3 regions of the Parageobacillus galactosidasius genome follow, and region 3 is predicted to be linked to each of the others. Evidence: riboswitches for the same ligand, from Rfam matches in the RefSeq annotation. Region 3 holds a riboswitch; each other region holds the start of a gene.
What was found. A riboswitch is a leader RNA that binds a small molecule or an ion and turns the genes downstream of it on or off. The one in region 3 is predicted to bind cobalamin.
Positions count from the first base shown of each region.

Region 1: another riboswitch for cobalamin. It lies ahead of B9L23_RS10000 ((2Fe-2S) ferredoxin domain-containing protein); the one in region 3 lies ahead of B9L23_RS03540 (ribonucleoside-diphosphate reductase subunit alpha).
Region 2: another riboswitch for cobalamin. It lies ahead of B9L23_RS13715 (ABC transporter substrate-binding protein); the one in region 3 lies ahead of B9L23_RS03540 (ribonucleoside-diphosphate reductase subunit alpha).

Region 1 is NZ_NDYL01000002.1:138,739-148,714, reverse strand. Features, by position in the region: gene B9L23_RS10030 (sirohydrochlorin chelatase) at 1-401, opposite strand, end outside; gene cobJ (precorrin-3B C(17)-methyltransferase) at 417-1,979, opposite strand; gene B9L23_RS10020 (energy-coupling factor ABC transporter ATP-binding protein) at 2,048-2,893, opposite strand; gene cbiQ (cobalt ECF transporter T component CbiQ) at 2,911-3,627, opposite strand; gene B9L23_RS10010 (energy-coupling factor ABC transporter substrate-binding protein) at 3,624-3,908, opposite strand; gene B9L23_RS10005 (energy-coupling factor ABC transporter permease) at 3,910-4,650, opposite strand; gene B9L23_RS10000 ((2Fe-2S) ferredoxin domain-containing protein) at 4,647-5,045, opposite strand; cobalamin riboswitch at 5,171-5,362, opposite strand; gene rraA (ribonuclease E activity regulator RraA) at 5,422-5,907, opposite strand; tRNA gene B9L23_RS09990 (tRNA-Gln) at 6,010-6,081, opposite strand; gene B9L23_RS09985 (tetratricopeptide repeat protein) at 6,492-6,713, opposite strand; gene B9L23_RS21365 (hypothetical protein) at 6,740-6,862, opposite strand; gene B9L23_RS09975 (S-Ena type endospore appendage) at 7,459-7,815, opposite strand; gene B9L23_RS09970 (hypothetical protein) at 7,902-8,240, opposite strand; gene B9L23_RS09965 (class I SAM-dependent methyltransferase) at 8,230-9,174, opposite strand; gene B9L23_RS09960 (motility associated factor glycosyltransferase family protein) at 9,167-9,976, opposite strand, start outside.
Region 2 is NZ_NDYL01000002.1:834,557-844,532, forward strand. Features, by position in the region: gene B9L23_RS13710 (FecCD family ABC transporter permease) at 1-566, opposite strand, end outside; gene B9L23_RS13715 (ABC transporter substrate-binding protein) at 532-1,488, opposite strand; cobalamin riboswitch at 1,618-1,832, opposite strand; gene B9L23_RS13720 (PH domain-containing protein) at 1,963-2,577, opposite strand; gene B9L23_RS13725 (Fe3+ hydroxamate ABC transporter substrate-binding protein) at 2,731-2,910, shown strand; gene B9L23_RS13730 (DUF7916 family protein) at 2,960-3,877, opposite strand; partial or broken gene B9L23_RS13735 (glucose PTS transporter subunit EIIB) at 3,965-4,714, opposite strand; partial or broken gene B9L23_RS21165 (RNA-guided endonuclease TnpB family protein) at 4,773-5,051, opposite strand; gene B9L23_RS20135 (hypothetical protein) at 5,041-5,202, opposite strand; partial or broken gene B9L23_RS13745 (PTS transporter subunit EIIC) at 5,327-5,731, opposite strand; gene B9L23_RS13750 (GntR family transcriptional regulator) at 5,749-6,477, opposite strand; gene nagB (glucosamine-6-phosphate deaminase) at 6,474-7,229, opposite strand; gene nagA (N-acetylglucosamine-6-phosphate deacetylase) at 7,247-8,419, opposite strand; gene B9L23_RS13765 (ATP-binding protein) at 8,594-9,976, opposite strand, start outside.
Region 3 is NZ_NDYL01000001.1:646,205-656,180, forward strand. Features, by position in the region: gene B9L23_RS03520 (DMT family transporter) at 1-855, opposite strand, end outside; gene B9L23_RS03525 (YkvA family protein) at 1,234-1,506, shown strand; gene B9L23_RS03530 (TerC family protein) at 1,525-2,214, shown strand; gene B9L23_RS03535 (ribonucleotide-diphosphate reductase subunit beta) at 2,229-3,269, opposite strand; gene B9L23_RS03540 (ribonucleoside-diphosphate reductase subunit alpha) at 3,289-5,574, opposite strand; cobalamin riboswitch at 5,699-5,896, opposite strand; gene B9L23_RS03545 (hypothetical protein) at 6,048-6,509, opposite strand; gene B9L23_RS03550 (carbon starvation CstA family protein) at 6,824-8,902, shown strand; gene B9L23_RS03555 (YbdD/YjiX family protein) at 8,895-9,098, shown strand; partial or broken gene B9L23_RS21635 (RNA-guided endonuclease TnpB family protein) at 9,256-9,375, shown strand; gene panE (2-dehydropantoate 2-reductase) at 9,472-9,976, shown strand, end outside.

The sequences.
Region 1 (9,976 bases), on a different contig from region 3:
ACTACCGCTGTTTCTGGGTCAGGGCTTTCTATATTTTCACCGATTTCTTGTAATCTCGTTTTTAAGATCGAAAACGTTTGCTCATGAATGCCAATTGGTCGGCCATAGATGAAAGCCACATGCGGATAATGCTTCTTTGCTTCATCGATCTCCGCTGGAATATGCAGCTTCGAATGGCCCGCTGGCAGCAAAATAATCGGAATGATGATAATTTCGCGAGCCCCGGCATCGACACAACGGTCAATCCCTTCGCGAATCGTTGGCAGTCCAAATTCTAAAAAACTCGTTTCGACATGTAAGGATGCCGCAATGTGCGGTTTTAGCTGCTCAACAAACTGCCGGACTTGGTCGTTTCCTTCCGGGTCACGGCTGCCGTGCCCGACAAATAATACTGCTTTCATTCATTTTCTTCCCCCTTATTCACCACAGACAGACACTTCGATTTTTGCCTCTTGCTTCGCTTCTTGATACACAAACCCGCCGACTTGTTTCACTCGCTTAAAAAACTTATGAAACCGTTCGTTCGGATGCGCGCGTTCCTTATATTCTTGAATAATGCGGGTGACAACGGACACAATCTCGCCAGGCGGAATTCCTTCAGCGACAAGTTGCCCAGGGTGTGCGTTTCTTCCGACCGTTTTTCCTCCTAAAAATAAGTCAAATGCTCCTTTCCGATAGACGATTCCGATATCTTCCCGCACCGCTCCGTAACATGCCATGCCGCATCCGTTTACACCAATCTTCAATTCTTTCGGAAGCGCCATTCCGCCAAGCTGATCGTATAACTCTTCCGCGTATGGAATCGCGTCTTTTTTCTCCCCGTCGCAAAAATCGCAAGCTTTCACCGTCAGTACATCACCAACAGGGGCAACGTCAAGCCCCGCTTCTTTCAGTCTAGCGATGATACGGTCTGGATCAGAAGCAGGCACTTCCAGCTTCAAATAATGATCCGGGGTATACATCATCGTTCCGTCTTCACCGACGATGTCAGCTAGTACCATCATCTGTTTTGGCGTAAAATTTTTGTTCGCTACTCCCGGGCTAACCGCGATTTCGAAAATCGCCGGCGCAAACGTCGTGGTGTCTTGGTGGCCAATCGCCAATGTTTGCAACGCTTCTTCTGCCATTTCTCTTACCGGTTCTCGTTTCGTTTGATCAAGCGCCCACGGTTCCGCTTCTTTGCGAAGCCGTTCATGTGGTTTCAGCGGCTGTTCGGAGGCGCTTAATGTATATTTTCGTTGGTATCCGCGTGGTGTGATCATCAGCCCGTCGTATACAAACGTTGAAGAATTGCCGATAATGACAGTCGTTAACATTCCGATATCGTAATCGAGCATATGCGCTAAATCCGTCAATACGATATGTTGCCGCGCGCGATAAGCGCTTTTCACTAATCCGACCGGAGTATTGGGCGAGCGATAACGCAAAAGAATACGCTGCGCTTCGACAATTTGACGCGTGCGTCGTCCGCTTTTTGGATTATATAGAGCGATGACAAAATCGGCAGCGGCCGCCGCTTCAATGCGCTTTTCAATAAGCGCCCACGGCGTTAGGTGATCGCTTAAGCTAATGGTGCACGCATCATGCATAATCGGCGCACCTAAAAGAGCGGCACACGAGTTAATGGCAGAAATGCCTGGGATGACTTCCACCTCGATATCGCTTTCTCGCGTCCAGCCTTTTTCAATGAGCACCTCATACACAAGCCCTGCCATTCCGTACACGCCCGCGTCCCCGCTTGAAATGACGGCGACCGTTTTTCCGCGTTCCGCCCATTTCACCGCCTCTTGAGCGCGGCTTACTTCTTCCGTCATTCCAGTACTAATCACTTGTTTATTGCCAATTAAATCCGCAACTAGGTCAATGTATGTTTTATAACCGATAATAATATCGCTTTCTTCAATCGCTTCCCGCGCTCGCTTTGTCATATGTTCCTTGCTGCCTGGGCCAAATCCGACAATCAGCAATTTTCCTTTCATTGTCTCACCTCAATTTCCATTTTCCTTGTCCATGTTAACTGAGCTCATTTGTCGAAAAAACTTGAACACTATATCACTTTTTCACTAATATAGAGGCTTGTATGCTCATTCATCCTCATCCATTGTTTCATTTCTTCCACATTCCGCGGGATGCGCATCTCGTGTGGAAACAACGTTTTCCATACAGAAGCAAGCAGCGGAACACCAAGACGCCATTTTTGCAATTGATGCTGCCTAGCAAATACGTCTTGCGGCGATCCTTGCATGACAATTTGTCCGTCATGCATGACAAACACGATATCCGCCCACTCTAAGACAAAATCAAAATCATGAGTAGCGATCAAAACCGTTGTGCCAGCTCGATGAATATCGTTGATCTTCTCGACAAACCTCTCGATTTGCAGGCGGTCTAAATACGCTGTCGGCTCATCGAGCACTAATAATTTCGGGTTCATCACCATTACGGCGGCAAGCGTCAGCCATTTTTTTTGACCGAGACTTAAATGATGAACGGGCTTGTCCAACCATGAACGTAATCCAAACTCGTCCAGCGCTTTTTCAATGAGCTCGTCCATCTCACTTTTTTTCATTCCTAAATGGTGCAGGCCAAACGCCAGTTCATCACGTACCAATGGCGCCACAAGCTGGTGTTCCGGATTTTGAAAAACGATGCCGACCTCTTTCCGCCATTTTTGCAATGTTGGACGCCGATAATCCATCTTCTCTCCATTCCAATAGATGTCGCCAGAGTCGGGCCGCAACAGCCCGTTCGCATGTAAAAATAACGTTGTCTTGCCGCATCCATTATGACCGATGAGTGCGCATTTTTTTCCACTGGGGACATGAAGGCTTAATCCTTTTAGCACACATGGTCCGTTCGGATACGTATAATATACTTCATCCATTTTCAGCATCTTCTGCCGCCCTCCTATCATCCAAGCCATAGAAGCAAACTTATGCCGATGGCTGCTTCCCACAGATAACGTTTGTTTTTTTCGTTGTATGTTTCCATATGAACATAGACAATTTCATTGGAAACTCCGCGCGCCCATAAAGCAAGGCGCAACGCTTCATAGGAATGCCATATTTTCTGAAAAAGCTGGAACACCAACATCCCGCCATGCCGCCAATGGCCTCCTCCATTTCTCGCTTTCATCGCTACGTATAGCTCTTCTGCTGCTTTCTCGAAAACAAATACAAACCGATACGTAAAAAATAACAAATCAATGATGATGGATGGTACTTTCATTCGCTTGAACACATACAACATCTCTGGAAACGGGGTAGTCACTAGAAGGAAAAATAAACAAGACCACGCTGCGACCGAACGAGATAGTAAAGACATCACAGTGGAAATTTGCGAACGATCAATAGAAACATGAAAAGAACTGTCAATAGAAACAAGCAAAGCTGGAAAACTGGCCATCAGAAACAATGCCACGACTCCGAGTGTTTTGGCGTAAACTTTCCACGAAACACGCGCATACCCGATAATCCATGCGGCAAGCCAAATCGTTATCATTACTTGTGTTTTCCAGCTCCCTATCATGGCCATCATTAATAATAGAAACGCAAATATCACTTTTTGTTCGGGACGTATTGTCCGCAGGCGGTTATCGTAAGCGATGGTGTCAAACTGCCGGATCATTTTGATTCCTCTCTTCGGTTCTCCCGGCCTTTATAGACACCGATAATGTAGCCAATAATTCCAGCCCCGACTGCCGCCTGCACAGAAAACAGCAACGTTTCCACCTCTCCGCCCGGCGGCTCGAATATGGTTTCCATCCAAGGTTGATAATGAGGAGCGATCTTTTGAATCATTTTTTCCGCCTGGCCATCCGTGCCGCCAAAATCAGAGTGATGAATGAACAATAACGGTGCCACTACCAGTAAAACAGCAATAGCAAGAAGAAAAAGACTTCTCTTCATATTACACTCCCCTCTCTAACTGGTTTAGTTCCTGGCTGCTGTAAGTGGATAAGAAATTCCAAACGACGACCGTAAGCAGCCCTTCTGTAATCGCCAGTGGTATTTGCGTAACAGCAAAAATGCCGGCAAATTTGGCAAACGAAGCGAAAACCCCACCTGTCGCATCCGGGAACGCCAGCGCTAATTGCAATGAGGTGACAACATATGTGGCCAAATCAGAGAAAAATGCAGCGAAAAAAATCGTCCAGCGCCTCGGTATATTCCACTTTTTCCCGAAACGATAAATGCTGTACGCCACAATCGGGCCAATGACCGCCATGGACACGGCATTCGCCCCTAATGTTGTCAATCCACCATGTGCCAGCAATAACGCTTGAAACAGCAATACGATGCTGCCCATCACCACCATCGTCCATGGACCAAACAGCACCGCACCGAGCCCCACCCCCGTTGGATGTGAGCTGCTCCCAGTAACGGATGGAATTTTTAAGGCGGACAGCACAAACGTAAATGCCCCCGACAGCGCAATGAGCAGCTTTAGTTCCGGATGCTCGCGTGTAATCCGAATTAGTGAACGCATACCGATGATAAAAAACGGCAAAAACACTAGCCACCAAAAAATCACCCATCCAACTGGCAAAAATCCTTCCATAATATGCATCGCAAATGCCGATGTGCTGCCGGTAAACGTAAAATAGACGACTAAACCGCAAAGGAAAAGGGCGACTTTCCATTTTTTCATGCTTTCGTTCCTCCCGTTGCTTTACATAATTTCGAGATTCCTAGAGGGGCGTTTGATTGTTTTGACATCATCAATCCTTGCTTCTCTTCATAACGGTACGTTATCGTTTCTTCCAACCATTCCCCATCTCGCAAATGCCTTCGCACAAGCTCCCTTGCTTTTTCCGGCGTCACACCGTTGTACCATACGCCTTCAGGGTAAACGATGACTACACACGCGTCTTGGCAACGGCCATTGCAGCGAGTCCGCGTCGTATGTACAATGCCATCTAACTCCAGCATCGCGATTTCTTCGCGGATGGCAAGCGTTACTTCTTCTCCCCCTTTACGCATGCAGCTGCCTCCATTGCAAATCAGCACATGATGTTTCATTCCGATTAAGTTCCATGTTGTCATGTTGTGTCTCTCCTTTTTTGCAAAATAAAAAGCACCTCTATACGCAGAGGTGCAGAAAAATGCATACAAATATATCAAAAAAAGTATACCATTCTCCCGCACGTCTACCTATAATCCCGTAGGTATCCGTCCGAACAAATAAGGCAGGTCTCCTGACTTAGGATCATCGCTTTATTGCGCCTTCCCGAAGTTTCCTTCAGTGACATGATGCAACAAAGCTCCCCATCACAGTGGCGGGTACCGTGACGGATTTTCACCGTACTTCCCTTTTAAGCCTATTCTCTAATGAGAAAGGCACCTTATTTGTTTGGCATATAATGTCGATTTTTCAAAGAACATTTCTGTTATTAATAGTAGTACAAATTTTCAAATATCGTCAACCACTTTTTTTCAATAAGTCCGTTTTCGCCAATACAATCCCGTCTTGATCAGCGTACACATAGGCGCCTGGTTCCCAACGAACGCCGCCAAATTCGAGCGCAACGTCCCGTTTTCCCTTTCCTTCTTTTTTGCTTTTCACCGGGCAAGTGCCAATCGCCATCACCCCAAGCGGCATATTGGCGATTTCTGCGGAATCGCGAATGCATCCGTGAATAATCACCCCGGCAAGCCCGCGCTCACAAGCGATCTGGACAAGACGGTCTCCGAGCAGCGCGCAATTTCGCGAACCTTTTCCGTCTACGACCAATACGGTGCCCGCTGGAACAGTTTCGAGCGCCTCACGAACGAGCACATTATCTTCAAATACATCGACCGTCGCGATCGGTCCGGAAAATTCCGCTTTGCCGCCGTAAGATTGCATCGGCAGCTGGCATACTTGCAATTCACTTAAAAATTCATCGCATAAATCAGCTGTTTTCATCACAATCTCCTCCTTGCCATGTCTTATATTTGACATCCTTTGTCAAAACTCCTTCTTTTTCAACAAAAAAACAGACAAGCGACATTGCTTGCCTGTTAGAGACTGGGCTAGCTGGATTCGAACCAGCGCATCACGGAGTCAAAGTCCGTTGCCTTACCGCTTGGCTATAGCCCAATGATATTCACGTTATCATTACCGCAAAAAATACCGCTAAATCAAACGTATTTTCCCATAGGCATAACATATTTTTGCCGTAACTGCCAACGTATTTAAGCGGTGTATCTATCTATAGTATGACCGTGTTGATATTGCGATATACGCGCTAAAAATAACAGGTATTACGTTTTTTTAGCGCTTTTTTACTATTTTTATATCGTATACCTTCCTCTTTATACAGCCAATATCCTTCTTCAGAATCCAAAAACATCGATTCATCAACAATACATAAATAAAAATACATTCCCTTTATCACTCTTAAATGGTCCGCATAATACTCTAAAGCTTTCTGGTAGTTATGTAATCCTTCATCATCAGTCGTTTAACATAATTTCCATCGCTTCTGAATATCGTTTCAAATATTATATTTAGACCGGCCTATAATCAGGAAACAGTTTTCGTACTTCTGTTAACACTTCCAACGACTTTTCGTAATAATTACCTAAAACGCGGTAAGTGCTGCCTAAACAAACGAATGCATCTTTTAGATTTTCTTCTTTCAGTCCTAAACGAACCGCTTTCTCACAAAATTCAACTGCTTCTTTTTCCAATCCCATCGAATCATGAACTAGCCCGCAGTGTAAATAAATTTCGGAATCGTTAGGATAAAGACAAACTAAAGAAGTTGTTTTGATTGTTCTAATTTCCCTTCTTTTTGTAATTTTATGGCAAGTGTTAATTGTTCTTTCACGTTTATTTCCCCATTTATCTGCTTATGCAGACGCTTTACAAACAACACATGATCATTTCCTCTGCCATCATAATTACTAAAAACAGATGTCCTGTCGACTACTTGATCTCCTTCCTCAATTTCAATCCCCTTATTTTTACGAAAAGCAACTGATGTACGATTGATGGGTTAAGTAACGCTTTTCAAAAAAGCGTTCATATAACTTCGAATTCCATTTTTTGCTTCCAGTATTCTGGGTGAACACCAACAAAATGAATGTATACTTGTTCAGGAAGGAAAAGTCTATTGTTTCAAGTAAAAGAATATATGCAAGATCGTTTTATCATTTCGGCTAACCGAAACAAAGTTTGTGAGTTCCTTGAGCGTTCTTACTGGGCGAACAATCGGAAAGGGGAAACGATTGTCAAATCCATAGAGCATTATTTGCTTTGTCTTGTACCTAATGGTAGTGTGCTTTTCTATTAAACACGTGAAAAATAATAGTTTCATCCCACTTGAAAAGAGTTGTGAGAATCCATTGTTTCGTTCTTAAAGTACCTCTCTGAATTTCCAGAAAAAGTACTCCAACGCATCGGACAGATACATTTGTCGGAAAATTAATCTGAACCTATACAGATGCTCAAAACGTACCTTCTAGACCGTCCTTAAATTTGATATCGTGGTGTTAAACAAAGACTTCCCGTAGCACTTTCTGTTGATGATGGAGAATCCCCTCTTAATGTAATCGTATCGAATCCAACAACGGTAAATGCAAGGCATTGTTGGTTTTCCAATGTAAAAGTTTTTATGACCGTTGCCCCTTTAGAAAATATAACGTCCACTGTTGTCATTCCAAGCGTAGCACTGGATAGCTCAATGGTTCCTGAAGCAGAAACAACTTTATTTGCTTGAAAAATGACTGTAGGAGTTTGGTTAAAAACAAGCCAATTACACTCCACGCAATCTTGTACAAGTTGGCGTTTGATTCCGCAACAAATCACTGTAGTATTACAACAACTCATTTGCATATCTCCCTTTAACTAGTTATGATTATTCATATGCTTCCATTTCCATTCATTGTGATTCTCCTTCGTAAAAATAGTTACTGTCAATCGGTCCATCCTTCTTTAGGAGCAGTCTGTCTTGCCATTTCGCAACTCTGTCTCCATTCATAAATAAACGGTTTTAATTCATACTCCAGTACATCAACGATTCCGATCATATCCTTATTCCACACATATTGATACAACTCTTTTACAATGGAAAGCAGTCCTTCTTTTCTCTCCATTAAGCTGTTAAAATGGAAATCAACCATCAACTCCAAATGTTCCAATGTGCGAATGAACTCTTCATAGCAGCCAGCATCATTCCCTTGCTTCCAATTTACGATACATGAAGCAATTATGTGCTCAAGCCGCTCCAGTTCCTGTACTATGTTATCCTCCACTTGCATCCACCTTCTCTTTCTTACAATCTTTTTTTCTAATGACCGCTAGACCGCATTGGGACAGTATTTCAAAATGAATCGAACAATCGGGAAAGATGTCTGTCAGTTCTTCCCATTCCAATCCTATGGAAGTGTAAGCAAGATATGGCTCTAATTTAGCCAATGCATCTTTAGTAAGATTAAGGGTAATAATGATTCCATCTTTGGAAAGCACTCTTAATAATTCCCGCCCTATTTTTTTTCGCAACGATTCGTCAAGAACGTGCATAAGAACTCCAAACACCAAAACGACATCGAAGTTTTGATCTTCAAAGTCAAGTTCGTCGGGGTATGCTTCGATAAATTGTATACCAGGTTTTGATAATTTCTTAGCATAATCAACAATTGGATGATAGAAATCGATACCGGCCAATCGTTCCGGCAATACTCCCCAATCCTGAAATTTTCTTAACCATCTTCCATCCCTGCACCCTATGTCCAGAACAGAAATTTGTTGAAAATTGTCATAACCATATGCCGATAACGTTTTAACTAATTTTCCTTCGTCCAGTTGCCCATGAAATGAAAAATAAAAATCATCGATTTTCACAAGTTCCTCTATCCATTTCAGCAAACGTTCTTTTTCTTTTTTTATCCGTTCTTCTCTCTCTTTTTGCTCAATGTATTCTCGATTGGGAAGAAACTTTTTCCACCCTATTTTTTGATACCAATATAAATTCTTTATAATTTGATCCAGCATGTTTTTTATTTTAAGATTCATTGTATTAATAAAATTTTTGTTTGTCATTATTTCTTCCCGTGACCACATGACATCAAGCAAGTCTTTCGCTTCTTTTTTCGTTTCTTTCAATAGATCTTTTATCTGCTCTTTTTCAGCTACTGCTTTTTCTTCAGGATTCACTGGTACTTCACTCCCCTTTATAAACTTATTCATTTGAAGTTGTCTCCTCTAGAGGGAGTTTTTCAACAGCGATTTGAAAATTCCTGATGAGACTTTTACAAATTACACATAAGTTATCAAATAATTCCATTTGGATTTGAAGAGCATAGCGGAGTTTTTCAGGAGTGTTGATGACACCTAGTTCGTTCATCTGATGATATCCGAACATTATGACTTGTTGAAAAAACTGGTCGTGTACATGTCTATGAAGAAATTTCATTATATGTTTGTTGTTTTGTTCAAATTCCTGGCGTAACTCTTGCCCTGCACCATATTTATCCTTTTCTAGCAACTGCTCAACGATTATCTTTCTTTCAGAAGTCAACTGATTGAGGGCGCGATAGATATCCATATACTTTATCAGTTCGATCCTTAGACTTTTTATTTTATTTTTCCGGGTCGATATATCTAAATTTTTTTTACTTTCATTCAGTAACGTATCCAGTCTGTATGGCAGGCTTGCTTTGCAATATTTTTCGATCACGTTTGTCAGCGTGTCGCATGTGGTTCCTTTGATTTTGGCACCGCCTTCGGTAGCATTGATGACTGTAACATGCGATGTCTGCTCAATCAGCCGTTCAAGTCCTTTCCGAAACTCCACCCATAGGGGATTCGATGGAACGAATGAATCCTCATTTCCTTCCACATAAACGATTGGCAGAGATTTCACCTTCTCAATATACTCCTGTACATCCTCTGTATACTTCGATTGTTTGCTATGAGTAAGTCCATCTAACCCGTAAGCAAAATTTTGTCCGACGAAAACAATCGGATTTGCTCCCATATAGACAGCTAA
Region 2 (9,976 bases), on a different contig from region 3:
CCGGTTAGTGCAATCATTAAGGAAATAAGTGCGCTGAAAAACGCCCCGAACATAATTCCAACTAGGATGATGGTCTCTACGGACATTTTTCGCTCCACCGCTCGTGTAAATAAAAGAACAAGCACGAGCGTCACAAGGCCAAATATAATGCTGACAATAGGAAGCGTAAATGTACCAAATAACGGTAATTGAATACCGAAGAAAATGACAAAAACAGCACCGACAGAAGCACCTGACGACACGCCGAGCGTATACGGATCGGCAAGCGCATTTTTTAACAGCCCTTGAAACGCAGCTCCCGCGACCGCCAGCGACGCCCCGACAAGAAACGCAAGCACAACGCGTGGAAGGCGGATCGCCATCACGATTTGCACGAGATCATCGGGAACATCGCCGGGCAACGGCAACCCAAACGAGATCGAAAAAATAATCTTGATAATAGTAGAAAAGGGAATCGATAGAGAACCTATCGATATCCCCAGCAAGAGCGAAGTAATAACGACCGTTATTGCAACTGCATACATCCATATATTACTTAAAAATATCCGGGTAAATTGTTTTTGCAAGTTCCTCTACTCCTTCGATCAAACGTGGACCTGGACGGCTTACTAAGTCTGTATTTACATCATACACCCGTTTGTTTTTCACCGCCGGGACATCTTTCCAAGCAGGACGGTCCAACACTTGCTTCGCTCCGCCGTATGTTGTAATAATGACATCCGGCTTGTACGCGACCGCTTTTTCTTCCGTAACCATCGGCCACCCTTCTAAATCACCGGCGACATTTTTCGCGGAGATCGCCTGGAGCATCTCATCAATAAACGTTCCTTTTCCAGCAGTATAAATTTCTGGAGCTGGTGATATTTCGACCCATACTTTTGCTTGATCTTCCTCTTTAATTTGCTTTGCTTTTTCTTTTATAGCTTCTAATTTTGTTTTCATATTTTGGATGATTTCTTGTGCTTTGTCCGCAGTTCCTGTCGCTTTGCCAATTAATTCGATTGAATGATATACATCATCAAACGTTTTCGCGTCATAGACAACCAATACAGCAATACCCGCATCTCTTAATTGCTGAAGCCCATCTTTCGAGTTATGTGCGCTAGACGCATGGGCAAGTACTAAATCTGGCTTCAACGAAATAACTTTTTCTACATTAAACTCTAAGCCGCCTATTTTTTCCTTATTTTTTACATCTTCCGGATAGTTATCAAAATCGCTGACGCCAACGATTTTGTCTCCTAATCCCAACGCATAGGCAATCTCTGTGTTGCTTGGAATTAAGGAAACGATTTTTTTTGGCTCAGACTGTATCGTTACATCCTCGCCTAATCCATCTTTTACCGTTACCGGAAACGCCGCTTGTTCCGTTTTCGGTTCTTCTTTTTTTGCAGGCTCTTTGTTTGTGTTCTCTCCATTACATCCAAACAAGAAGCCAAATGTAAGGATGAATACGAGCAACATGACATACTGTTTCCATTTTTTCATTTTTTGTTCCCCCTTCTTTATGTAAAATAAAAAAACTCATTCCTAACTCGGAATGAGCGAGAAACGGCAATATGTATACACGAAGGCAGCCACCGTTGCCGTTTCCTCATCTCACCCCCCGAAGATAGGAAACTATAAGCGAACAAGGCAGGTCTACTGACTCATGCTTCATCCTACTCTGAACCTTCCCATACGGCAAACGGCGCTTGCCATTCCACCGTACAGTGGCGATTTCATTTCGTCAGCATTTACAGTTGCGGGGACAGTTCTGGACTTTCACCAGATTCCCTATTAAGCCATTAGGAGCGAATCGCTCCATTCGGCACCTTGCCGCTATTGTATAAAATTGTCGAACAATTGACAGTTATAATATTAAAGGAAGAAAGATCGTTTGGCAATAAAAAATTCAAAGTTTCAATGTTTTCAATTCATTAAAACCCCCGAACTTTTAGCGATTCGGGGGTTACAATGCAATTAATTATTAATATACCGTTCAAACACAAAGCCGAAGTCTTTCACCGTATATTTTGTTTTCGCGTCAACGAGCCATTGAAACGCAAGTTCATTCACCGCTTTGAAATCGGCAACGAAATTATTTGTGTCACTTTTCACTTGCCCGAATACGTTTGCCGTCAATTCCAAACTTTTATGCGCGTACTCGAGCTTCGTTTTGTTTTCATGGCAAAGCTCAGAGATGGCGAGCAGCGATTTATATAAATCTTTTAGTTCTTCTAAATGCCTTTTATGGACGTCAATCGAATAGGCATGGGCGCCGATTTTAAACTTAATCTCCACGTCTAAATCGACCGTGCCTGCCGTTTCGAGCGACACATCGGAAATCGTATGTTTGTAATAATCATAGCGGCGCAATACGCGTTTTTTGCTTGTTGCGCTCGTGCCATCCAAATGAATAAGCGCTTTATTGGTAAAGCAATACTCATCCGATTTCGATTTAATTAAGAAATAAATCTTTTCCCCATCTTCATGCATCACGTAATCATCGGCATCGACTTTATCATAGTTTTCCGGTTTAATAACCGAGCCGATATCGCTTAATCCAAGCACATCGGCGGCTACTTTTCCAAACATCGTGCAGCTCCTCTCCTTATTTAAAAAATGGTAATTACTTTTATTGTATCATGAGTAAACGGAATATCCCTAAAATTTTTCTATTTTTTGAAGAATAGTGAAACTTTTCATGCTATAATAAACGCATCACTAGTTGGAAAGGATAGATGCCTTATGTTTCGCATTCGTCCAACTTGTTCTGTTTGCAACAAAACAATTGAAAAAAATGAACCGATTTATGTTCATATGAGATATCCGGCATACAGAGGAATGGTAGAAATCAAGGCATTCCTCCAACAGGAAGGCAAAATCATTTGCGAAGATTGCTTCCAACAAAAAACGAAGAAGGAATAATCATCCTTCTTCGTAACAGCTCTATCATGACACAATCAATATATGTTCACTATCTCAATGGGGATCTTGCCATGCGAATATACGTATGACGTTTGCCGCGAATGGCGATGGAATACGTCATAATGTTTTCCGGAATGGCGATTCCGTGATAGCCGGCGTCACCGATATGGTATAAATCTGCTCCTGCCATTTTGCTTGCAAGCGCGATTTGACGAATCGTATTCTCATCCGCCCCTTCTTGGCTTGTACCGATCGTAAGCATAACAAGCGCCCCATGTTCATGTGCAACCCGAACAAGCTGTTCTGTTTTGTCTAATGTCACTCCCGGTACGGTTCCTGGGGCCGGCATAAGAACGACGTCAGCACCGGCACGAATAAAACGCACAACGACTTCTTCGGATACAATGCCTTCTCCCGTTTCGTTGGCAACGCCTGCTGCGTGCATTTTCCCCGCGATAATAAGACCGTCTTCTCCCAAAACAGATCGCGCTGTTTCAATTGCTTTCACAATTTCATTATTCGTAACGCCTGTTTTCGGATTTCCTGTTAAGCAGATAAAATCAAAACCTAGACGCTTTGCTTCTTGCAATGATTCTTCCGTTGCCATCCTTCCTTTTGGAAGCGAAGCAAAATTCTCTAGCTGCTTCGCGTTCGGGTCAATAGGCTCTAAATTGACGCCAATTGGACGTCCTGTCAGCTGCTTTAGACGTTCCACCATCTGATTCGGCTCATTCGTATCCAAACCGTTCACAACCGGCTGAAACACATCGAACATATTCAACAATAGCAAATCCGCCCCAAACGCGGCCGCCAATTCTGCATTTGTCACCGCTGGATAAAGCGGCGCAAAGGCTCCAATGACTTCCGCGACGATTACCCTTCCTTCTGACGCTTGAATCGATTGTTTTAATTGTTTCCCAGTCATCTTGCGAAAATCAGAAGCGCTGCAGTCCAACAGCCGTTTCATGGAAACACTCCCCTTATTGTATTATGATCCTCGTATGCTAGCATTTAGCCCATTCCAATAAAGGAATGGGCCGTCCATTTTACTTTTTTATAATTTTTTCAGTGCATTTGCTAAAAATTCGACATCTGTACCAACAACGACTTGCAAATCGGTTTGATTCAGACGGAGTACGCCTTTCGCTCCTAAACGCTTCAATTCAGCTTCATTGACTTTTGACATATCATTTACTTTTAAGCGCAAGCGTGTAATGCAATTGTCAATTTGCGCAAGATTTTCTTTACCGCCTAATGCCTCCATATATTTTGCCGCAAGATCTTCGTATTTTGCACCCGATTGCGACACGCCGCTGCCGATAAACTCGCCCTCTACCTCATCTTCGCGTCCCGGCGTTTTCAAATCTAGCTTCGTAATAAGGAAATAGAATACAACGAAATAGACAATCGCATAAATGAGTCCTTGAACGATTAACAAATAAGGTTTTTGCGCAATTCCGTAGTTTAAGAAAAAGTCAATCGCACCGGCTGAGAAAGTAAATCCATGATGAATGCCGAGCATCGTCGCAACTGCCATCGAAAGACCTGTTAACACGGCATGAACAACATAAAGAAGCGGGGATAAGAACATAAATAAAAATTCAATCGGCTCGGTAATTCCTGTTAAAAACGATGTGAACGCCACTCCAAGAAGCGCTCCGGCTACCGCTTTGCGCCGCTCTTTTTTTGCCGCCGCAATCATTGCAAGCGCCGCTGCTGGAAGACCAAACATCATAATCGGGAAAAATCCTGCCATGAAAATACCGGCATCTGGATCGCCCGCAAAGAACCGCCGTGAACTACCCCCACTTAATTTTCTAGCGAAAATTTGAAGTGGGGGCTTCCAAAGAAGTTTGACTGCTTTAAGCAATCCTTATTCTTTGAGGCGTGTCCACTTCGCCGCTAGAGCATAAGACACTCAGGTCTACAGCTTTACTTTTCTTTAAGATGTTTAATGCGCCATTGACATCAGCATTGATTAGTTTGCCAGACTTTGTTCGATACAAGCCGCGCTTAATACGTTTGCCACTGAACTTATATTCTTTTGGATTGTCGGCATTATATTCAGGAATCTCATCCCCGTCAAAAAAGCTGGCTTTAGACGTATATGACTCTTCCTGTTTGAAGAATTTAATGCCAAAGCCGCTGGATTTTCGTTTTGGAAAAGGTTCTGGAGCGAAAAGCAATCTCGCTAATATAGTTGCATGCTTGGTTAAACCGTTTCATTGTTTCCAGCAGCGCATGAAACTGTTCAAGAGTTGGCATTAATTTAATCTTGAGAGTGCAGAGCATTCTTGATTCACCTACCTTTCTAAATCCAGTGTACTTATATTGAACGAAAAATTCAATATATACTGAAAATATAAACCCCGCCTTCCTCCCACAGCTAAAGCAGTGGGCTTCCGGCGGATGTTCTCGTGACAATCGGAACAAATCGCTTCCCGCCAAAAAAGCCAAGCCAATCCGGCAGCTTGATATCATGATAGCGGTTATATAACAGACCGGCAATGACACCGGAAAGGATCCCGCCTAGTACAGACATGTTGATGTCTTTATCAATGGCCGCTGTTCCTTTCGTTAATACAAAGTAGCCAATCGCGCCGGCAAGCGCCGCGGCGCCGCTTCCGTCTTTCGCGAACCCGACAGCGACCCCGATCGCAAAAATAAGCGCTAAATTCGAAAAAATGGCATCCCCTGTCGCCGCGATAAACGGAATATCCAATAAATCTGGCTGTCCTAGCCGAAGCAACAACCCCGCTGCCGGCAAAACAGCAATCGGCAGCATTAGAGCTTTTCCAAGCCGTTGTAAAAATCCCAACATAGAAACTCCCCCTCTTTTTATTTTGCGCGTTCCATCTCAATCGTGAATTTGTAGCGGTCGCCACGATAAACCGATTTGACGACTTCTAACGGCCGCCCGTTGTCTAAATAGCTTCTGCGCAGCATTAACAACACAGGCGCGCCTTCTTTCACTTGCAGCAGCTCCGCCTCCATCTTGCGGGCAACAGATGCCTCCAGCACTTGCACGGCGGAGCGAATGGACAAACCTGCATTTTTTTCGATAAACTCATAGACGGAACCGCTTACAATTTCACGCGTTAATGCTGGAACAAGCGAGCATGGGATATAAGACGTTTCCAGCGCCATTGGCAACCCGTCGGCAAGACGAACGCGGCGGATTTCGTAAAGATCCGCTCCTTCGCGGACGTCGAGCAGCTGTGCTAACGACGTACTGGCAGGAACAATGTTGAAATCGAGCACATTTGTTCCAGGTTCCATGCCACGCGCGCGCATATCTTCCGAAAAACTTGTAAGCCCTTTCAGCGGCTGTTCGATTTTTGTCGCGGCAACAAATGTTCCTTTGCCGCGTTTTCTTACTAAATATCCATCATTCACTAAGTTATTGATCGCCTGTCGAACAGTCATTCGGCTAATATCGTATGTTTCTGCCAGTTCCCGCTCGGACGGAATCATTTCTCCCGGCTTGAGCTGCCCTTTTTCGATCATTTCTTTAATTCCTTGCTCTAATTGATAGTAGATAGGAAGCGGTGAGTTTTTGCTAATCATTTTGCATACACCTTTCGTTTTTCATCTGGTACAAGCGACAATGCATCTTGATCAGCAATTACCGTGACGTTCGGATGAGTATGAAGCACCGATGCCGGCACATCTGTAGTCACGGTTTCTTCGAACAGCTTCGCCATAATTGGCGCTTTCGCCGTTCCTGACGCTAATAGCAATATATGACGGCTTTTCATAATCGTTGCGATTCCCATTGTAATCGCTTGGCGCGGTACATCATCTAAAGATGGAAAAAAGCGGGCATTCGCTTGCCGTGTTGACGGCGCCAGCTCGACTACATGCGTCGGTGCCGAAAACGATGTCCCTGGCTCATTAAAACCGATATGTCCATTTCTTCCAATTCCTAACAGCTGTAAATCAATTCCTCCCAAACTTTCAATTAGCTGTTCATAGCGTCGACATTCCGCCTCCACATCATCGCTTGCTCCATTTGGAATATATGTTTGCGAAAGCGGGATATCGATATGGGAAAATAAATGTTGATTCATATAGTAACGATAGCTGTTCGGGTGATCGGGTGACAAACCAATATATTCATCTAAATTGACCGTACGAACGTTTCGACAAGATGTTCCATTTTGGCGATGATCCTCGACTAATTGTTTATATGTGCCAAGCATTGTCGATCCCGTAGCAAGACCAAGAACGGAATCAGGTTTTTCCTTTACCTGGGCAATAATGATGTCAGCCGCCTTTTGGCTCATCTCTTCGTAGTTGGCTGCTTCAATTAATTTCATCGTCTGATCCCCCTTTTTTATTTTGAATAGGCAAGTTTACCACGGCATATCGTCATCACAACATGATGCTGTTCGTCTAATACGACAAGATCAGCGTCTTTCCCGGCGCGGATGCTTCCTTTTTTGTCTGAAACGCCTAACTGCTTTGCCGGATTCCAGCTAGCCATGCGGATAATATCTTCCAGCGTACAGCCTGTAAAAGACATGATGTTTTTCACCGCATCGCCTAATTTTAAGATGCTTCCAGCCAATGTGCCATCTCGTAATGTTGCTTTTTCTCCTTGAACAATGACGTCTTGGCCACCAAGTTCATATATACCGGCGCCGAGACATTTCGCGCGCATCGCATCCGTAATTAATATGAGACCATCACAGCCTTTCATTTTGTACGCAAAGCGGACCATTTCCGGCGCAACATGAATTCCATCGACAATTAGTTCACATACAACTTCATCGTGCATAAGAACCGCTCCGGCAACTCCCGGCTCGCGATGATGAATACCGCGCATGCCGTTGAATAAATGAGTGGCGTGGGTCACTCCTGATTGAATGGCGGCGGTTACTTGTTCGTAAACCGCATCGGAATGACCGATCGAGGCGACGACACCAGTTTCTTTTAAGTATGCCGCAAGCGCCAATCCATTCTTTTCTTCCGGCGCCAGCGTGACAAGACGAATATGTCCATTCGCGATGTTCTGCCATTTTTGAAATAGTTCGATGTTTGGTTCAATAATATTTTTTGGATGCTGCGCTCCCGAGCGTTTTGGAGAAATAAATGGACCTTCTAAATGAATGCCAAGCACCTCTGCTTCTCCGGGTGGATTGCTTCTATATATATATTGCGCAACGTTTTGCAAAGCACGTTCAATATCCGCAATCGGTGCGGTCATCGTCGTCGCTAAAAAACTTGTTGTTCCTTCCTTTGGCAATGTTTTTGCCATTGTGCGCAACGATTCGTCTGTCGCATCCATTACATCGGCTCCAGATGCTCCATGGATATGGACATCAATAAACCCTGGTACAATGGAGAAGCTTGGGTCAAGCTCTATCACCTCCGCTTCACTAGAAGCTGGGCATGAGGACATCGGCCCTACTTCAATCACTTTGTCTCCCTCTGTCAGCACATATCCTTGCTCGATTTTTCCTGTTTCCGCATATATAACCGCATTTTTAAGCAACCATCGTTTCACTGATTATTGCACCTTCTTTCTATATAATTATATTAACATCATATCATCTAGTTGTCTATACCACTATATATTTTGTATCGTTCGAAATAAACGCATCATTACTCATTAGCTTCCCTATTCTTTTTCGCTCTGCCATCAAAAAAACAGCCCCCGCTGCTTAGACAAGGGGGCATATTATGTTTCATGAGGACCGTTTGGCAAATAAAACGTAAACGTCGTTCCTTCATGAAGCTTGCTATGAACGGAAATCGTCCCTTTATGGGCCTCAACGATATTTTTCGCAATGGCAAGGCCCAATCCCGTTCCCGAGCGGCCGCGCGTACGCGCCTTATCCGCTTTGTAGAAGCGTTCAAACACAAACGGCAAATCTTCTTCTGGGATGCCGGAGCCGGAATCTTGGACATGAATCGTGACGCCGTCTCCGCTTCGCTCAACAATGATCTTGACCATTCCGTTTTTATCCGTATGACGAATCGCATTATCAATTAAATTCGTCAAAACTTGCTCGATCCGGTCTGGATCCATCGTAATTTGGATATCCTCATTTTTAAACTCTGCCGACAAATCAATTTGTTTTTCTTTTGCTAGCCCTTGGAATTTGCGAATAATCCGCTCAATATACGGAACGAGCTGAACGGTTTCGTAATCTAATGTAATATGCCCCGCTTCCATGCGCGCCAAATCAAGCAAGTCATTGACAAGACGGCCTATGCGCAACGATTCGTCGTAAATCACTTTTGCCATTTCTTTCTTTTCTTCATCCGTTGCCGCAATATCATCAATAATCGCTTCGCTATACCCTTGAAGCATCGCAATCGGCGTGCGCAGCTCATGGGAAACGTTGGCGACAAAATCTTTGCGAAGTTTATCCAAGCGGCGTTCTTCCGTCATATCGCGCAGCACCGCTACCGCACCGCGTACAGTCGTTTTGCTGTAAAGCGGCGTCATCAAAATCACCCATGTCCGTCCTTGTAGCGACAATTCAATCGATTGCTCTTTCTCCTCGCGGACAACACGAATAAATAACTCTTTTACTTGCGGCGGCAGCGGAGCCATCGTTTCCGCACCGTTTCCTTGCTCAAAATACCATGCTTGCAAAAACCGCTCCGCAGGCGGATTCGTAATTAATATTTCGCCATCGCGATTAAATGTAATAACTCCATCGGCCATACTGCTTAAAATGCTTGCTAACTGCTCCTTTTCCTGATTTAGGGCATTAATATTAAACTGCAGCCGTCTGCCCATCTGATTAAACGCCATTGCCAAGCCGCCAATTTCATCATCCGTTAAAATTGGCACCTTTGTATCAAACTTGCCTCGCGCCACTTCAAACGCTGCTTGCCGCATTTTCCGCAATGGAGCGGTAATACGGGTCGATAAGAAAAAGGCAAAAAATGTTGTTAACACAATGGCGATAAATGCCGCAAGAAAAATTAACTTTTTCGTTTGCCTTGTTGTATCTTCAATTGCCTGCAATGATTGGTAAATAAATACTCCGCCCCGATTTCCATTTGCCATTTCAAGCGGCACGCCAACAATAATCACATCACTGCTATA
Region 3 (9,976 bases):
TTTGACATCTGACAAGAGGAAAATGCTTGTTAAAATAATGGCTAGGCCGCCGAGCATGCCAATCGTGATTTTTTCGTGAAGGAAGATCACTCCCCAGATGACACCGAAAACAGGTACAAGAAAGGTAACGCTTAATGTTTTTGTTGGACCGACGCTTGCTAGTAAGTAAAAATAAAATAAGTAAGCGGCCGCCGTGCAAAAAACGGCCAATCCCAATACCGAATACACCACGACTGGCGATACTGGTTTCGTTGGGATATAAAAGACCGTCAACGGAATGAGCACGAAAGCGGCGCCTAGTTGCTGTCCAATCGACAACGATAAGGAAGAAACTCCCGTAAACGCTTTTTTGGCATACACACCGCCACAGCCGTAGGAGAACGCGGCCAAAATCGACAGTAATGCGGAAAAAACGGTCTGCATCGACAGCGGAACAGGACTCCAGCCGACTAGCGCAAACACACCGACAATTCCGAAGCCGATGCCGATCCATTTTTTTGCATAAAGCGGCTCGTGAAGAAACCATTGCGAAACAAGCGCGGTAAACAACGGAGTGGTCGAGTTCAAAATGGCCGCTACGGAAGCAGGTAAATGCAGCGTGGCAGCGGCGATCAGTGTAAACGGAATTGCCGCATTCAGCGCCCCGACGATGAGATATTGCTTCCAATAAGCTTTCAGCTCTATGCTTTTTTTGAACATCCATACATACAATAACAGCACGAGGCCGGCGATAAGCACGCGCAACTCAATTGTAAGCACAGGACCGATGACAGGAGAAGCGATGCGCATAAATAAAAAAGAAGCTCCCCATAAAGCCGCAAGCAGAAAAAGAGCAGAAATTTCTTTGGTATTCATATTCCGTCTCTCCTAATGAATTTTTTCTGAATTATATCATATTTTTTCTATTGGCACAGAAGAGATTGATTGACAAGTCGAGTTTTTTATTGACAACGCATATAATGATTGAATATCATTAAATTGAAAATAATATATGGTTTCTGTGTTAAAGGGGAGTAGCTTTAACAGCAAAGTCGTCAGTTCAGGGTCACACCCTCGGCTTTGTTGGCAACGGTGACGTTGTTAGCGAGACCTTTGCCGATATTGGTAAAGGTCTGTTTTTATGAAGACCTTTACCGATTGGGTAAAGGTCTTTTTTTGTGAAGAAAGGAGGAGGATTGGGGAGAATAAAAAGGAGATTCGAAAAAGATGAAATGCAGTATTTGGGGGGATATAATGAGAAAATTATGGAAACGACTGCGTTTCATTGTAAAAATCCGCCGGTTTATCCCGTTTTTCATCGAATTTTTTCGCTCTCGAGAAGTGCCTATGTTTAAAAAGACGCTTTCCATTGTACTTTTAGCGATCTATATGGTGTTTCCGTTTGACATTATTCCTGATTGGTTGGGACTTTTTGGCATCATTGATGATGTAACCGTACTATTATTTATTCTTCAGCAAATAGTAAAAATGGCTCCTTCACATTCAAAAGATAAATACGGTATTTAAAAAAAGGAGGAATGATCAATGGAATTATTTTCGATGGAATTTCTATCTGCACTTTTATCGATTATCATTATTGATCTTGTACTAGCGGGCGATAATGCGATTGTCATTGGTTTGGCGGCGCGAAACTTGCCGAAGCACCAACAGAAAAAGGCAGTCATTTGGGGAACGGTAGGAGCGGTTGTGATCCGCGCGCTTGCGACCTTGTTTGTCGTATGGCTGTTAAAAGTTCCTGGATTGCTGCTGATTGGCGGTATATTGCTTGTTTGGATCGCTTATAAGCTTCTCATTGAAGAAAAAGGTCATGACGTAGAAGCGGGAGGAAGTTTATGGGAGGCAATCCGCACGATTATTATCGCCGATGCATTAATGGGATTGGATAATGTACTAGCGGTAGCGGGAGCCGCGCACGGAAACTTCTTGTTAGTTATATTAGGGTTATTAATTTCAGTACCTATCATGGTATGGGGAAGTACGTTAATTTTGAAGTGGATCGAACGTTTCCCAATTATTATTACAATCGGAGCGGGAGTGCTTGCATGGACGGCTTCGAAAATGATTGTGGATGAACCGTTTTTAGATCAGTACTTCGCCAATCCGGTTGTAAAATACGGATTTGAAATTCTTGTCATTGCTGGAGTGATTGCCGCTGGCACATTGAAAAAGAAGAAGGGTGAAAACCAATTAGAAACAAAAGCCGCCAACGAATGATTGGCGGCTTTTGCTTATAACTCATCAAATCCGTTATCGATGTTCACTTTTGTATATTGCCTTGATTTTTGTTCGAAAAAGTCTGATTTGCCGAGGTCGACTTCTTCATATGCTTTAATCCAGCGCAATGGATTTGTCCGATAACCGTCAAACGGACGGTCAAATCCAAGCTGATGGGCGCGGACGTTGGCGTAAAACTTAATGTAGGCGCTCAAATCGTGCATATCAATGCCATCGATATCGTTGCCAATGATATAATTGGCCCATTCGATTTCCAGCTCTGCTGCTTTAATGAACGTTTCTCGCACAAATTGAGCAAGTTCCGGTGTATTGTATTCTGGATATTCGTTTAGTACTTCTTTGAAAATTTTTGCAAATAAATCGACATGAATATGTTCGTCTCGATTGATGTAATTAATCATCGTGCTTGTCGCGACCATTTTTTGATTGCGCGCCAAGTTATAAAAGAAGGCAAAGCCGGAGTAGAAGAACAGACCTTCTAAAATAACGTCATACACGATCGATTTTAGCAAGTTTTCAACATTTGGATGTTCAGCAAACTCTTTATAGCCGTTTGTGACGAAGTCGTTTCGCTTTCGCAAAATCGGTTCGTTTCGCCAAAACTCAAACACTTCGTCCTGTTTGCTTTTTGGCACGAGGCTTGAAAGAACATAAGAATATGAATGATTATGAATGACTTCTTGCTGCGCAAGCATAATCATCAGCGCGTTAATGCTCGAATCAGTGATATAATCGGCGACTCTTCCGGCGTAATCCGTTTGAATGCTGTCAAGCAACGCTAAAAGCCCAATGATTTTCAAAAACGCGTCTTGTTCGCGTTCAGTTAAATTCGGAAATTGTTTGACGTCTTGGGACATATTGATCTCAAACGGCGTCCAAAAGTTTGCCAGCATTCGTTTATATTTGGCGTACGCCCAAGGATAGGCGATATCATCCCAATTTAGGACGTTTGAGCTTTTGCCGTTAATGATTCTTGTAGAGCGGTTTGGTGCTTCTGGGTCCATGATGATCCGCTTCGTTAATGGATGTGCCATGTTTTATTCCCCCTTGGCATTAACTTGCGCATGATTCACATTCATCGATCGTGCTGGAAGTAGAACGGACGTAATACGTTGTTTTTAGTCCTGACTTCCATGCGGTGAGATGAAGATCCAACAGCTCTTTTGCTTTGATGGTGTTCAACACGTAAAAATTAAACGAAATCGCTTGGTCGATATGGCGTTGGCGCGCCGCATTTTGCTTAATGCTCCAATGCTGGTCAATATGGTAAGCTGATTTATAGTACCACGTTGTTTCGGCGTTTAAATCGGGCACGGTAACTGGAATTTTGTAATCTTTCTTTTCTTCGGCGTACACTTTTAAAAAGATCGGATCGATACTGGCGGTGCTGCCGGCGATAATCGACGTCGAAGCATTTGGCGCGATCGCCATCACATAGCCGTTGCGCATGCCGTATTTGGTAACTTGTTTTTTCAGCGTGTCCCAGTCGACGTTGTCGTTGCGGCGGTATCCGCGTTTATCAAAATAAGCGCCCGTCTGCCAGTCAGATCCCGGAAACGCTGGATAGCTTCCTTTTTCTTTCGCGAGCTCCATACTCGCTTTGATCGCTAAGTAGGCAATTTTTTCGTACAGCTTGTCCGCGTATTCAACTGCTTCGTCTGATTCCCAGCGAATGCCTTTTAACGCAAGCAAATGATGCCAGCCGAACGTGCCAAGTCCGACGGCGCGATATTTTTGATTGGTGAATTTCGCTTGTAATACCGGGATATTATTTAAATCAATGACGTTATCGAGCATGCGCATTTGGATCGGGATGAGCCGCTCGAGTACATCGTCGGTGACGGCACGGGCAAGATTGATGGAAGACAAATTGCAAACAACGAAATCGCCCGGGATTTTTTCAATGATAATCTTTCCATCTTTCGTATATTGTTTTTCCACGACGGTCGGGCTTTGGTTTTGCGCGATTTCTGTACAAAGGTTGCTGCAGTAAATCATGCCGAGATGCGCGTTCGGGTTTTTCCGGTTCACTTCGTCGCGGTAAAACATAAATGGTGTGCCGGATTCTAACTGGCTGCGCATAATGCTTTTCATTATTTCGATCGCTGGCACTTTTTCTTTCGAAAGGCTCTTTTCTTGAACGCATTGCCAATATTTTTCGCGGAAGCTTCCGCTGCCTTTTTCCTCATCATAAAAGTCTTCCAAACTAAATCCCATCACTTTGCGCACTTCATGGGGGTCAAACAAGTACCAATCGCCGCGTTTTTCTACTTGCTCCATAAATAAATCTGGGATGCAGACGCCCGTAAATAAATCATGTGTTCTCATTCGTTCATCGCCATTATTTAATTTTGCGTCCAAAAAAGCGAAAATGTCTTTATGCCAAACATCCAAATAAACGGAAATCGCACCTTTGCGCTGCCCTAATTGGTCGACGCTGACGGCGGTGTTATTAAGCTGCTTCATCCATGGAATCACTCCGGACGAAACGCCTTTAAACCCCCTGATATCGCTGCCTCGGCTTCTGATTTTGCCGAGATAGACGCCGATTCCGCCGCCGGATTTGGAAAGGTTGGCGATGTCTGTGTTGCTGTCGTAAATGCCTTGCAAGCTGTCATCGACGGTATCGATAAAGCAGCTTGAAAGTTGTCCGTAGCTTTTTCCGGCATTTGCTAACGTTGGCGTGGCGACGGTCATATATAAGTTGCTTAGCGCCCAATACGCTTCTTGAATGAACGTAAACCGGCGATGTTTCGGTTCTTTCGCCATTAACGTCATTGCGATGATAAGGAAGCGCTCCTGCGGCAGTTCGTACAAGTTGCGGTCGTAGTCGCGGGCGAGGTAGCGGTCCGCGAGCGTGCGAAGGCCGATATATGTAAACAACTTATCTTTATCTGGATCAATAAGTTTTCCAAGCTCATTGATTTCTTCTTTTGAGTAATCATCAAGAAGAGAGCGATCGTACACGCCTTTAGAAACAAGCGTTGTAATCAACTCGTACAAGCTGCCGTAGCGTTGTTTTGCGTCATATCCGCGTTGTTTGGCCGCTTCTTTGTATAGCTTTTGCAAATAGATGCGAGCGCAGACAAACGTCCATTCTGGTTCTGTCTCACTAATATAGGAAAGGCCTTCAAGTATTAAGTAATTCGTGATTTGTTCCGCAGAAAGCGCATCTTTGCTTTCGATGATGCGGATGATGCGTTCCATATAGCCGTCAGTCTGTAGATGCGGGTAGTCTTTTGTTATATCGCGGATAAAGGAAATAAGACGTTCGCGAGAAAATGGTTTAGTTTGCCCGTTTTCTGAAGTAATAATGATAGTGTTCGCCTGTAGTCCCATCAGTTTCTCCTCCTTGTTTCCATAAAAAAATCCACTCGGGTCGAGTGGACGAAACGACAGTATAAAAAAGGCAAGAGAAGCCCTTTCCAACCATCGTTTCATCTTCTCGCTCCCCGGAGAACATGAAACGCAAACAAGCAAGGCAGGTCTCCTGACTCGTGCTTCATCCTACTCTGGATCCTTCCCGTATGTGCGCCCGAGCGAGCTTTCACATACAGTGGATGTTCCATTTCGTCCACACATACAGTTGCGGGGGCAGTTCTGGATTCTCACCAGATTCCCTATTAAGTCCGGATGGACACCATTGCTTGCGGTTTTCATACTATATTTAGTTGTGGTTTTAGATATATGACACAATATATAGTGTTTTTGTTGCTGATGGTACAAGCATATAATAAAACGATGGAAAATTCAACTACTTTTTATACAGACATGAAAAAATGAGAAATGCTTTTCAAATAGGAAAGCATTTCTCATTTCCGAGAAGTCTGAAATTTTAGCAACAAAAATTGAAGCAACAATCCAATGCATACCCCTGGAATGACAAAAAGCATCGGAAGCCAAATAGGACCGAAAACGATTTCGAAAATTTTAATATGTGCGGAATACATAAGAGCGATCGTGACGAAATAGGCAGAGAACACATAGGGAAGAAAGGAGTAGGGGGACTGTCCACCTCCCGCATCTTTTACCGCATCCCACATGGCGTAAAAGTATAAACATGGATAGAACATTAACCATTGGAAATCAACGACATCAATCGCTTCTTTGTTGTTCCCTAAAAAGCTTAATCGAATTGCTTCATTGAATCGCGATTGTACGTTAATGAGAAATTCCAACAAAATAAACAAAGTGCCTTTGAAGTATTTTTTATTGAGAAGTTGGCCCAATCCAGGCAATGCAATGCTCCACATTAACTGTTCTATTGCCTTCACGTTTCCTAACCCTTTGCTTTGTGTTGTTTGTTGTTGCAATCGAAAAAAGAAGATATAATCATTGCGCAAAAAACTCATGATTATCTTCTTAATATTACATTTTTAACAAATAAAACTACTTTATACTTTTTGGAATAATAAAACAGTTATCCAAAATTCAACAAATTAATATTAGGCAGGAATGTTCAGAGTAAAAAAGATATGGTGATAAAACGACTATAAAAATATTTATCCTTATAATATTTAGAAAATATTCTTTGAATTTTTCAGAATAGTTAATATAATATTATTAAAACAACAAAGGGGGAAAAGACGTGAAAGGATTAAAATCGGTCTTGCTTTGGGGGCTTATTTCCGCTCTTGGGGCGGCAGGGTTTGCCGTTCTTGCATTGAACCGCGGCGAGACGGTAAATGCGATTTGGCTGATTGTCGCGGCTGTCTGTACGTATGCGGTAGCATACCGTTTTTATAGTAAATTTATCGCTCGCAAAGTATTTGAACTTGATGACAGTCGCAAAACGCCTGCGGAAGTGTTTAATGATGGAAAAGATTATGTGCCGACAAACAAATGGGTATTATTCGGCCATCATTTTGCGGCGATCGCTGGCGCCGGACCGCTTGTCGGACCGATTTTAGCAGCGCAAATGGGATATTTGCCTGGCACGCTTTGGATTATTATCGGCGTTGTTTTAGGCGGTGCTGTCCAAGATTTTATTATTTTATTTGCGTCTATGCGGCGCAATGGCAAATCGCTTGGCGAAATGGTGAAGGAAGAAATTGGCCCGGTTACAGGGTTCATTGCATCGCTTGGTATTTTAGGAATCATGATTATTTTATTAGCTGTTTTAGCATTGGTAGTAGTAAAAGCGCTTGTAGGAAGCCCTTGGGGAATGTTTACTATTGCCGCAACGATTCCAATTGCGATTTTGATGGGAGTTTACATGCGCTTTATTCGTCCAGGGCGTGTGGCGGAAGCGTCATTAATGGGATTTATTCTGCTTCTTGTTTCTCTTGTCGCTGGACAATATGTGGCGGAGCACCCGACATTAGCGAAAATCTTTACATTGAAAGGTGAAACGATCGCGATTTTAATGATTGCTTACGGATTTGTCGCATCTGCTTTGCCGGTGTGGCTGCTGCTTGCGCCGCGCGACTATTTGAGTACGTTCTTAAAAATCGGGACGATTGTTGGTTTAGCGCTGGGAATTTTAGTTGTTGCTCCAGACTTGCAAATGCCGGCGCTGACGAAATTTGTTGACGGCACTGGTCCTGTGTTTGCTGGTGACTTATTCCCATTCTTATTTATTACGATTGCCTGTGGTGCGGTGTCTGGATTCCATGCACTTGTTTCGTCCGGTACAACGCCAAAAATGATTGAGATGGAGAGCCATGCCCGCCCGATCGGCTATGGAGCCATGTTAATGGAATCGTTCGTTGCAGTGATGGCAATGATTGCTGCGTGTATATTAACTCCTGGAGTATATTTCGCGATTAATAGCCCAGTTGCTGTGATTGGGCAAGATGTTGTGCAAGCAGCAAAAGTCGTGTCTTCATGGGGATTTACAATTACGCCTGACATGCTGACGGAACTTGCGAAAGATGTCGGCGAGCAAACGATTTTATCGCGGACTGGCGGAGCGCCGACACTAGCGATCGGAATGGCTGTCATTCTCTCTAATGTGATCGGCGGCAAAGCATTAATGGCCTTCTGGTACCATTTCGCGATTTTGTTTGAAGCGCTCTTTATTTTAACGACGATTGATGCGGGTACACGCGTTGGCCGTTTTATGATTCAAGATATTATGGGCACTTTCTACAAACCGCTTGGCAAAACAGATTCGCTAGTTTCCAATATTATCGCGACGACGCTGTGTGTTCTTGCTTGGGGATATTTCCTATATCAAGGGGTAGTCGATCCTCTGGGTGGCATTAATACATTATGGCCGCTTTTCGGTATTGCCAACCAAATGCTGGCAGGAATTGCGCTTTTATTTGGAACGACGGTTTTATTCAAAATGGGCAAAAAAGCTTACGTTTGGGTGACATTGGTCCCAACGACATGGCTTTTAGTGGTAACGATGACGGCAGGATTCCAAAAGCTGTTCCATAGCAATCCAAAAATCGGTTTTCTAGCTCATGCTAATGCCTTTAAAGATGCATTAAATCAAGGTAAAATTTTAGCACCTGCAACCAATGAAGCACAAATGCGGCAAATCATTATGAACGACTACATTGATGCAACGCTTTGCGCGATTTTCATGCTTGTTGTGATTGCCATGTTGATTTCGGCAGTAAATATGTGGATAAAAGTATTGAAAAACAAACATGTACCGTTGAAAGAAGCACCTTATATTCCAAGAGATGGAGGAAATGAGGTTAAACATTATGCGTAAGTGGCTTCATACGATTCTTTCCTACCGCAAGCAATTTCTTGATTTGCTGGTTGGTGTTCCAAACTACGAGAAATATGTAGAACATATGAAAACACATCATCCAGGAGAGCCGATAAAATCAAGAAAAGAGTTTTTCTGCGAAGTGCAGGAAGCGCGCTATAACGGCAAAGGCGGAAAAGTATCACGCTGTTGCTGACATAAAAAGGGGAAACTATTCCCATACTCATCAAGTTAAGAATTTTGGTCTTTGTGCATCGTCAAAAACATGGTATCCTTTCTAACGAACACTCCACGTTAGAAAGGATTTTTTTCATGGAAAAACAAATGAAAGCATGGATTCAAACCATTCGTACAGACCGTCAAGGGATCAGTTTTGTTGTCGAGCTTGTGGGTACGCTGCCCCTGCCGACAACGTGGCTGCGGAAAACATCCGCAGGGCTGCTGTCAACCAGCCGAACGCGGCAGCCAATTAGGCTAGTTGCAAGCCCACGGCTTTAGCCGTTGGGTAGTTGACTGTTTTGTCATAAGAAAAATAACTTTCTTTTTGTTTTATAAGGGGGAATAAATATATGCGTATACTTGTAGTCGGTGCAGGCGCAGTCGGCGGTTATTTCGGCGGAAGATTGCTCGAAAAAGGAGTGGACGTGACATTTCTTGTTCGCAAGCGAAGAAAAAAGCAGCTGCAAGAGAAGGGACTAGTGATTCATAGCGTTCACGGCGATGCGGTGCTGTCTCCGAAGCTGCTTGTAACGGGTGAGCAAGCCGAGCCGTTTGATGTCGTCATTTTTTCCAACAAAGCATACCATTTGCCGGAAGCGATTCGCGATGTGAAACCGTATGTTGGAGAAAAAACGATGATTTTACCGCTGTTAAACGGCATGGCGCATATGGAAATACTTTGGAATGAGTTTGGAAAGGAAAACGTGTTAGGAGGGCTTTGTTTTATCGAAACAACGCTGAATGAGCATGGAGAAATCGCGCAAACAAGCGCTTCCCATGATGTTCGATTTGGGGAATGGTCCGGGGAGCGGACGGAGCGCGTTCTTGCGTTGGAACAATTATTTTCCGGCTGCA